2 regions of the Chryseobacterium indoltheticum genome follow, and region 1 is predicted to be linked to the other one. Evidence: riboswitches for the same ligand, from Rfam matches in the RefSeq annotation. Region 1 holds a riboswitch; the other holds the start of a gene.

Region 1 (5,411 bases):
TATCAGACAATTTATAAACATTTACAAATTTTGCTCCGCCGTATTTATCATTTGAAACGTAAAGATTTCCATTTGCAATCGCCATATAACGAGGATTGTTTAACTGAGCTGTGATTTCTCCTGCTTTTTTAAATGAATAGCGGTCTACAATCTGAATTTTGTTTGAGTTATTAAGCAAAAGATATGCTTTATCTCCGTTTAAAATCATTGTCTGAAGTACATCACCAAGGTTTTCTTTATTGTTGTTTGCTTTGTAGATGTCATTCTGCATTAAGCTTAAATCTTTTGTAATAAAAGTAACATCTGCATTTGGTGACCCAAAATTACCTTCATTGGTAATAAGAAGTCCGTTTTGATAAGTGATTTCCGGAATTGTCTCTTCGTATTCTGATGTACACGAAATCGAAAATAACAGGACGAATCCAAAAATAAACTGTAATAGTCTGTTTAATTTCATAATATAATTGATTTAAAAATTTATTGTTGCGTTTATACTGTAATTTCTTTTAGGTAAAGGATAATACGCCATTGTTTCGTAGACAGTATCTGTAATATTGTTCACCTTTATCCCTAAAGTATAGTTTTTCATAAATGTTGCTGAAAGACCTGCATTCATCACAAAATACGGGTAGATCGCATATTTTTTGCTTTCATCAGACGTTGTATAGGTTAAACCGTTAAACATTCCCTGTGCGTAAACACGTAGAAATTTATACTGATAATCTACATTTGATGAAAACTTATGAAGCGGAACATAAGTAAGCTGCTTCTGAGTTTCCAAGTTAATAGATTTCGCATAAGTATAGCCCGCTACAAGCTTTACTGAATGATCTTCATTAAACAACTTTTGATAACTAAGTTGTGATTCTAAACCATAAGATTCTACTTTGTTAGTGTTGAATGGCGAATAGTATCCCAAACCGGTATCCAGCCAACGAATCATATCTGTGATTCGCATATAATAAGGGCTCAAAGTCAGCTTAAAATCTCCAACTTTAAACTCATGGTTCATATCGGTCTGAATTGATGTTTCAGGTTGCAGATCCTGGTTTCCGCCGGGAGTCCAATACAAGTCGTTAAAGGAAGGGAATCTGAAGTTTTTAGAGAAATTCAAATTCAGACTGTACCAATTATTGGCTTTCCATTTTCCTGAGAAAGAGTAGAGAAGAGGCGACTTGATATCTTCAACAAAATCTTGCTTAATTCCTGCTTCAAACCGAAGATTAGGTGTTGCAAAGTATCTCAATAGACCTGCGGCAGATCCTACATTTCTTTTTACTTTGCCGGTAATTCCTGAAGTTCCCAAACCTTCTCCCTGGTTTTGCTGAAATTCTCCAATTAAATTGATATTCCATTTGGGATCAATAAAATAGTTGAAGTCGTTTTTAAGAATATAATTTTTATTAATTCCGCCACTTGTGTAAGAGTCATTATAATTTCCGAAATATTGAAAATTATCTTCCGTATAAGCTGCCTTTAAGCTGTTTGAAATTTTAGAATTATTGATATCCCAGGAAAGTAAACTTCTTACCGTTTGCGATTCATATTTACTCTTGTTTCCGTTTTCTGTAAAAATAGGATAGTTTTGGGTTGCATCATAAAAATGACTTTGCCAGGAAATAGTTTGGTTGCTTGCAATTTTATAAGAAGTACCGATATTTAAAGTTGAGTTGTAGAATTTCCCATTTCTGTTGATGTAATTTTCCTCAGGAACTTTATAATCATTTTGGCTGATCAGATAATTTCCTGAAACTTTAAAACTGAATTTATCATTGCTGAAAGCAGCCTTTGCAAAATTATTATAAGTTCCGAAAGATGCAATTTCAGAATTAAACAATCCATTAAAACCTTTATTGAAACTCAGATCGTTATTCAGATGAATACTTCCGCCAATGGCACCGCTTCCGTAAATTACACTTCCGCCACCTGATTTTATTTCCATTTGATCGTATCCGAAAAGGGCAATATTGTTGATATCACCTTGTCCCAAAAACTGAGAATTGATGTTGATTCCGTTCCATACAAAAGCTGTTTGTTGAGCCGTTGTTCCTCGAAATGAAGGTGAAGAAACTGCTCCACGACCATTTTCTTTAATATAAACAGGCGACTGAAATCGTAAAACCTCAGAAAGATTCGAAGAGTTTTTTTGAATATCTGCAGCAGATAAAGTAGTTAAAGAATGAAAAAGTTTTACTTTTTTCATCTGATTGTCGAATACAAATACGGTGTCAATATCTTTTTCCTGACTATAATAAATCGTCAGGCAAGAAGACACAGAAAGTAGGGTTAATGCTCTTTTTAAAATCATGTCATACGCTGCCTTTCCTCCGAAAGCAATTCTATTATTAATGTTAAATTTCGGCAGGTCTCCTGACTTTCGCTTTGCTACACCTTCCCGTTTTGGCAGTGGTTTTTTTGTAGAAAATCATAGTGCGATTTACAGTTGCGGGGACAGCTTGGGATTTTCACCCAATTCCCTCTTAGTTCCAATCTCTTGGAAACCAAAATTTTTGCAAATATAGTTTTTTTGAAAAGAAAGATTAAATTTTATTAAACACAAATCTGCGGTATTAATTTGTGTGACAAACCTTACAAAAATGTTCCGTCAAAATAAAAAGGAAGCAAATCTTTTATAGAGGTTACTTTGATCACCTCATCATTTAAATTGGAAAAATAAAGCTCAATATTTTCGTTTTGCTTTGTCTCGTATTCTATAATACTTTGTCGGCAAGCTCCACATGGAGGAATTGGTGGGTTTTTCTCTGAAAATTCTTTTGGTCCGCCCACGATAAATATTTTTTTAATCTTTTGATCCGGAAAGTTAGCTCCGATCCAAAAGAGAGCCGTTCTTTCTGCACAAAGCCCGGAAGGAAAAGCAGCGTTTTCCTGGTTGTTTCCAGTATAAATTTCACCATTTTCCAATAAAACTGCGCATCCTACAAAAAAGTTGGAATAGGGAGCATACGCATTTTCTCTGGCCTGAATTGCTTTTTCAAAAAGGCTTTTTTCTATTTCTGTCAGTTCATTTTTGCTTGTAAAATGCTCGAAACCGATCTTTATATCTTTTTTCATTTTATTTCCTTAAAAAGGGCGGTAAATGTAACCCTTTTTAAGGAAGCTGGCAACATCTTTGTTACGATACTAAATTTGTAATTTTAACTTTTAGAAAAATTAAATTCGATGTTATATTCTCCAATAAAATTTAGAAATGTAGAGCTTAAAAACCGTTGGGTAATGTCTCCGATGTGTATGTACTCTTGCGAAAACGGTGTTGCCAACGACTTTCATTTTGTACATTACGGAAGCCGTGCTCAAGGTGGAACGGGACTTCTTGTGGTGGAAGCGAGTGGCGTAGAATCCAAAGGCAGAATTACCAATCACTGCATGGGAATCTGGAATGACGAACAGGCTGCTGAACTCCAGAAAATTGTAGAATTTGTACATAAGAATTCAGACAGCAAAATAGGAATTCAGATTGCACATGCCGGAAGAAAAGGTTCTACGTGGGAAAATAAACAAATCTCTTTGCAGGAAGGCTGGGAAACAGTTGCTCCAAGTGCAATTCCGTATCATCCGACAGAAAGAATTCCGCACGTTTTGACGGTTGATGAAATAAAGGAACAGGTTCAGAATTTTAAGAATGCAGCAAAAAGAGCAGTAAATGCAGGTTTTGATGTCGTTGAAATTCACGGTGCACACGGTTACCTGATTCATCAGTTTTTATCACCACTTTCTAATGTAAGAACTGATGAATATGGCGGAAGCTTTGAAAAAAGAATCAGATTTTTACTGGAAATTGTAGATGCCGTCAACGAAGAGCTTAATGAATACGTAGCGTTATTTGTAAGAATTTCAGGAACGGAATATGCTGAAAACGGTTGGGATATTGATGACAGTGTAGAGTTGGCAAAAATTTTAAAAGATCACAATGTTGATTTGGTTGATGTATCAAGCGGCGGAAATATTCATGGAGCAAAAATCTCAGTTTTTGACGGTTACCAGGTTCCGTTTTCTTCTGCTGTGAAAAATCAGGCGAATGTGAAAACAGGAGCGGTTGGTCTGATAACAAAAACCGAACAGGCAGAAGAGATTTTACAAAATAATGAAGCCGATCTTATATTTGTAGCGAGAGAGATTTTGCGAAATCCTTATTTGGCAGTTCAGGGCTCATTTGAAATGAATGAAGAATCTTTTTTTCCACATCAATACCTTAGAGCGAAAATTTCTTCTTAATTTTAGGATCAAATTTAAAAGACAACAATGCGTATAGAAGACTTTATGCTTCCGTGTCCCAGCAAAAAGTTTTTGGGAATTGAATGTTTCGGGTGCGGATCACAACGGGCAATTTTGATGGTTTTTCAGGGAAAGTTTTCAGAAGCTTTTCAAATGTTTCCGGCAGTTTATACATTGTTGCTGTTTTTCTGCTTTGTAGGAATCAATTTTATCGACAAAAAAAGAAATTACGGACAGATTTTGATTTTTTTAGCAATAATTAATTCACTGATCATGGTTTTTTCTTACTTTTATAAACATTTTATTATTCATTTAAACTAAACATTAAAAAAACAAATTATGAATCAACAAAAACTACCTAATGCTACTGCAGTACTTGTTTTAGGAATTGTCTCTATCGTTGGATGCTGTTGTTACGGTGTCTTGGGATTAATTGCCGGGATCATCGGGCTTGTATTGTACAAAAAAGACAATGCGTTGTACCAAAGTAATCCGACATTATATTCTGATTACAATAACCTTAACACCGGAAGAATCCTGTGTATTATTGGTTTGATCTTAAGCGCACTTTATCTTGTTTTAAATATTGTGATGATTGCTGTTTTCGGATGGGATGCACTTTCAGATCAAGAATTGATGCAGGAACGTATCAGAGATTTGATGGGACAATAATAAGTCTTGTTTAAAAATATAAAGGTTGCAATTTTTTTTGCAACCTTTTTTGTTTGAATTAAATGTTTAAATTTATTACATGAAGTCTTTTAATTTAAGCCTCATTCAGTTTCTTTAAGTTTGATTTTTTCTTCAGAAAATAAGCCAGCCCCAATCCTATAAAAACCATTGCTGCACTGAACGGAAAGATAAACTGCATTCCGAAAAAATCGGCAACACTTCCGATTATCGGACCTGCAACGCCCAAAGAAATATCAATAAAAAGCCCATAACCAGCCAAAGCAGAACCCTGACTTGATGGCGAAACACTCTTTATGGCAACAACACCAAGCGCAGGAAAAATTAAAGAAAAACCTAATCCTGTAACACCAGCGCCAACCAATGCCATTTGAGCGTTGGTAGCAAATGCAATAATTAAAAGCCCGATGGTTTCTACAAAAAGACAGGCAATGGCAACTTTTATTCCACCATAATTATTGATGACATTGCTGAAAACCAATCTTCCA
Region 2 (5,411 bases), 2.0 Mb from region 1:
GGGTTAAAAGAGGATAGAGGGTTCCTTCCACGACATCCAGTTTTCCTTTTTTCAGCTCGTCTATCAAATCAGAAACGTACATTTCGCGATTATTGATAAGGCTCAAAATACAGAATTCCAGAATCCCTTTTCGCATTTGCGCTTTGGTATTTTCGGTATTCATCTTTAATAGGTTTTTGTTATTGAGTTATATAATTTTCAGATTTCGGTTCCTAGCTAGATGAACCTATTCCGATTTTACATTACAAAGATATGTAATTAAAATGGTAATATGCAATACAAAGTAGTGAAATTATTTTTAAAAATAAATTAAAGTATTGATAATCAATTAAATAATTTTAATTAGCAATTAGGTATTATTATTAAATAGTAGAAATAAACTGATTTTTTGAGCTTAAATTTTTATATTTGTTGTAGATTTTTCAGCTTTTCTTTTGAAAAATTATAAAAACTATTACCATGAATTACAGCAAATTTCTAATGACATATGTTCTTTTAGGAGGACTTTGTAGTGCGCAAAATATTTTTGAGTTGAGAGATGTTTCCAAAAGCTTTAATGTCATCGTTACTATTGAAACCTGTAATGAGAATAAATGCAACGGGAAGGCTACTGTAGATCTTTATGATAAAGGTATTTCCAGGAAATATCAGACTTTATTTTCGGACGATTTTTATTTAGATTTAAATGAAAGCAGCAAACCTGTTTTTGATTCATTGAAAAATTCAGTTGTTTTTGATGATTTCAATTTTGACGCAACTGAAGATGTTGCCATTAGAAACGGAAACAGTAATCATGAAAGTCCTTTTTATGAGGTATATTTGAATAATACTTCTACACAACGGTTTGTTTTGAGTGATGAGTTGACGAATTTGGTGCATTCAAATTCCGGAATATTTAAAATAGATCAAGAACATAAAAGAATTGTAGCCTATCAAAAAAACGGATGTTGCTGGAATCTTACATCAGAATATCTGTTCGTTCCCGAAAGGGGAATATTGAAGGTATTAGAATTTGAAGAAGATACAAGAGATCCTGAAAAAGTAAAAACCGTAAAAAGAGAATTTATAGATTACAAGTGGTTTGCAAAAACAACAATCTATCCCAGAGAACGATATTTTAAAGAAGAAATAAATGAAAATACAGAAAGAAATTGATTTTATTCTCGCAGTAGATGCACTGAAAAATGTGCAGAGAAGAAATTATAATGCAGATGATTCCAGAAGAGAAAACACAGCAGAACATTCGTGGCAGATTATTATTCTGGCTCAAATTCTTTTTCCGTACGCCAAAAACAGAGCCGATATCGATTTGTTGAGAGTCATCAGAATGCTTTCCATTCATGATTTGGTTGAAATTGAAGCAGGCGATACTTTTCTTTTTGATGAAGCGGCAATGGTTGGCAAATTTGAAAGAGAAAAACAATCCGCTCAGAATATTTTTGGAATCTTAGATGAACCAATTCGCTCAGAATTCTTCAACCTATGGCTTGAATTTGAAGAAGAGCAAACTCCCGATGCTATTTTTGCATGCGCAATCGACAGAATTATGCCTTTCATTCTAAATTCTCATACTTCAGGGAAAAGCTGGACGGAAGCTAAAGTAACAGAGTTGCAAATCAGAAAAATGCTTGAAAATGCAATCAGCAGAGCTTCTGATGAAATGGGGGAGGCTTTTCATTACCTAATGAATCTTAATCTAGAATCTGAAAAAGTAATAAAGTAACAAAACATATTATTAAAATTAAAAGAACTTTTGAATTTTGGTCTGCAGATTGTTTTTAATTTACAAAAAATGTCATGCAAACAAAAGATTACAGCAGAGAAGAATTACAATACCATCAAAGTGAAAACAATTATACGCTTATCGTTCCTAAGAAATTTCTCAGTGCTAAAGATATTATAGTTAAGAAAAAAAATTCTGACGGAAGCTTTTCTAATGCTGATGTTGAAGTAAGAGATGAAGAAAATCATATATTGATTATCACGACCATTCCTATAGACATCCGTTTGGAAATTTTAGAGGAATAAATTGGTTGTTTTTACAATTTTTCAGAGTTTCGGCGGGCTTTTGGCCCGCCGAAACTCTGAAAAAAAACATTGAATTTCAATTGATTTCGGCAACCGAAGGTTGCCGAAACCTCTATTTATAGTATTTGAATTGGTTTCTTAAATTCGTCAATCGCTACAAAAGTAAAATCTCCTACAATTGCCTTTTCTCTTTCGTAAGAATACATTTGCTCGGTGTAGATCTCAACATTCACTTTCATACTGGTTTTTCCAACATGCGAAACTTTTCCGATTAATTCCACAATCGTACCTGCAGGAATTGGTTTTTTAAAATCAATTTTATCGCTGCTTACGGTTACCACTCGTTTTCTGGCAAATCTTGTTGCGGTAATAAAGGCAACTTCATCCATCAATTGCATGGCTGTTCCTCCAAAAAGGGTATCGTAATGATTGGTAGTATTAGGGAAAACGGCTTTAAAAATTCGGGTTTCCGATGATTGAATTCTTTCTTCTGTAGTCATATTTCATTATAAATTAAAGCGAAAATGAAATAATATTGAAACCAACAGAATTATTCAGGAACATGAAATTCCTGAAAAAGCCATAAGATCAATAAACTTCAAATCGCGAAAGTTTTTGTCTAAAGAAATAGGCAGGTCTCCTGACTTGTAACATCTTTATTCCTTCCCATGCTTTGCACAGTGGCTTTTTATAAAGACTTCGGTTACTTACAGTTGCGCGACAGTTCGTGATTTTCACACGATTCCCTTTTAATCTGCGGTTAAACAGAACCAGTTTCTCGAAAAATAGTAGCATAAAGCGGTACGCCAAAAGCTAATGACTTTTCGGTTGCAAAAATAAGAATAATAAAAAGAATATTTGTAAAAATTATTCAGGGTTGCTATAAATAATCTGGCTGATCGCTTTTCCTTCCTTAATGGTCCAGAAAGTCGTGTATCTGTGCTCTCCCGAACCATTAATCATATAAAGAAAAATATGATCATCATCGATTGAAGTTACACCCATATTGTCAAAATCCATCGTTGGATTAAACATATTTTTAATCGCTTCTCTTACGAAAACAGAGCCTCTTCCGGGCTGCTGTACACGAACTGATTTTATTTCCTTTAAATCTTCAGGAAGCTCTTTTCCGAGTCCCCAGGTTTTTTGTTTGTCGATTTTAACGATATTTCCTTCCGCATCCTTTTCCTGTTTTTTGAATTTTGCGCTTGAAGGATAAATGTCAATCACCACTTTCGTTCGCTGAGCGGTTGGTATTTTCTGATTATTGTTGTCTGTAAAAGTGATCGATCTACCGTTTTTAGATAATACCGGAGTGAACTTCGGAAGCTGATCGATAAATGCAATACGGCTTTTGTTCACCATTCCTTCTTTATTAAGACTGTCGTATCGTACGAAAGGCTTTGGGAGCTCTTCTTTTTCAGGATATTTTATCCATATCCATTCAGTTTCTCCGGGAGCGGGTTTTACATACACAAAAACGTCTCCTTTTTTCATTCTGATTTTATCAACAATTTTACGGTAATCTTCTTTGTGTACACGCACCATTGCATAGCCTTCCTCGGCTTTTACCACGCCAAAAGGAACTTTATTCTGAGCATTAACCAAACTAAAAGAGAAAATACAAAATACCGATAAATAGATTGCTTTGTGGATGAAAGTCATGATGAAAAGAATATTTATAGTTCAAAGATATAAATTAAATAGTTGTAGGAAGATAATTAAACCTTTTCAATTCTGTTAAATCTTTGATTGGCTTTAAATGAGTATCCGAAAGAAGAAAAATATTGTCTGAAATATCTAAAACGTCATGATATTGATGATCTGAAATGATAAAACCTTTGTCAGTTTGTTGTTTGATAATTGTTTTTATTTCGGTTACTGTTTTTGGCGAAAGGCTGTGAAAAGGTTCATCCAGTAAAATGAATTCAGCTTTGGAATAAATAATCAACAAAACTTCAACAATTCTAAGCTCTCCTCCGGAAAGTGTATTTGGGGTTTCATTTAAAAATGGTTGAATGAATTTTGATTGAAAAATTTTCGCATTATTTTCTTTAGCACAAAACAAATCAATAAGGTTTTTGATCTTTATATTCTTCGGTAAAAATGGATGTTGAGGTAAATAAGCAATTCTATTTTTCCTGTCGGGCTGATTTTGTAAAATTATATCGTTGAATTTTATATATTGAGTATCACCTTTTATCGTTCCAAAAATAATTTGAAATAAAGTTGATTTTCCGGAACCATTTCTTCCCAAAAGACCACAAATATTTCCGGTTTCACAGCTTAAATAAATATCTTTTAAAATATCTTTTTTACCAAAAGATTTTGTAATACTGTCGATATGAAGCTTGCTCATAGAATAACAGAAATAAGTTTTAAAATAATACTAAAAGCAACTGTTATCATCCAAAATGATATTCTTGAAAACCCAAAATTAGCATAGAAATGATATTCGTTTTTAAGTCTTAATTCATAAATAAAATATTGCATCAACGGGAAAATAAATAAAAATCCAAAGCTGAAGGTTTCAAAATTTATTCCCGCAGGAATGGATGTCAATAAAGAAAACAAAACTGCCGGAATAAGAAGTTTTCTGTAAAAAATCCACAATACTTTTAAATTGATAAGCATATTCAAAAATAGAAATAAAAAAGAGAGCAATATAAGGTTGCTCTCTTTTAGTTTAATTATTTAAAAGCTTTGCTTTTACATTACTTTTTTTAATCATGTTCCTCAGTTCTGAAATCTGACTGTCGGAAAAGTATTTTTTCGGAATCATATTCATCGTTGTTTTACTTTGATAAATCAAAAGCCAATCCTTGGTTTCTTTAATCTTGTAGACTGTATTCCAGGCGAAATCTCCTTCGAAAGTTTCGCCCTTTGTCTGAACTTTTTCTTCAGTAAAAGTATAAATGATTTCTTCCTGAATTTTCTTGTTAGAAAAAAATGCATTCTTCAAACGGAAATAAGAACGGATGATGATAAAAACAAATACAGCAGCAAACCAAATCGATGCAGATTGTAAGATATTCTGCGTATCGTTCTCAGTATTATAAAGATTCAAAACCAAAAATATCAGGATAATGAAAGAGAAAATAATAATTCTCGGCAATGAACTTTTAATATTAAAATTCAAAAATTCCTTAAATGTAATATGAGTTTTTACAGTCATTTAAAAGTAATAATCAATAAAATAATTTATAAATCACCTGCATATTCAAGCTTAAGCGACTTGTTCGCAACTCTTTGCTTCTTAAAATATTAAAAGTAGAAGATAATCTTTGCGTTGAAAATTAATTCAAAATTAAATCCTTTCTAATTCGTCCGCATCAATCATCGTCTTAAAAGTACCGTAATTTACCGTCACTTTATTTCTCGAG

What was found. Region 1 has a riboswitch for cobalamin ahead of EG358_RS15415 (TonB-dependent receptor plug domain-containing protein). Riboswitches for the same ligand answer to the same signal wherever they lie in the genome.
Region 2: it holds a riboswitch for cobalamin, as region 1 does, so the genes downstream of both, EG358_RS06320 (acyl-CoA thioesterase) here and EG358_RS15415 (TonB-dependent receptor plug domain-containing protein) in region 1, are expected to answer to the same signal.

What each region holds. Positions count from the first base shown of each region.
Region 1 is NZ_CP033929.1:3,329,760-3,335,170, reverse strand. It holds gene EG358_RS15420 (DUF5074 domain-containing protein) at 1-457, opposite strand, end outside; gene EG358_RS15415 (TonB-dependent receptor plug domain-containing protein) at 470-2,308, opposite strand; cobalamin riboswitch at 2,344-2,521, opposite strand; gene cdd (cytidine deaminase) at 2,590-3,072, opposite strand; gene namA (NADPH dehydrogenase NamA) at 3,181-4,233, shown strand; gene EG358_RS15400 (DUF2752 domain-containing protein) at 4,261-4,554, shown strand; gene EG358_RS15395 (CCC motif membrane protein) at 4,573-4,905, shown strand; gene EG358_RS15390 (MFS transporter) at 5,000-5,411, opposite strand, start outside.
Region 2 is NZ_CP033929.1:1,356,421-1,361,831, forward strand. It holds gene EG358_RS06300 (PadR family transcriptional regulator) at 1-163, opposite strand, end outside; gene EG358_RS06305 (XAC2610-related protein) at 460-1,155, shown strand; gene EG358_RS06310 (HD domain-containing protein) at 1,133-1,723, shown strand; gene EG358_RS06315 (hypothetical protein) at 1,798-2,028, shown strand; gene EG358_RS06320 (acyl-CoA thioesterase) at 2,145-2,528, opposite strand; cobalamin riboswitch at 2,642-2,818, opposite strand; gene EG358_RS06325 (hypothetical protein) at 2,896-3,693, opposite strand; gene EG358_RS06330 (ATP-binding cassette domain-containing protein) at 3,728-4,387, opposite strand; gene EG358_RS06335 (YcxB family protein) at 4,715-5,203, opposite strand; gene EG358_RS06340 (endonuclease MutS2) at 5,336-5,411, opposite strand, start outside.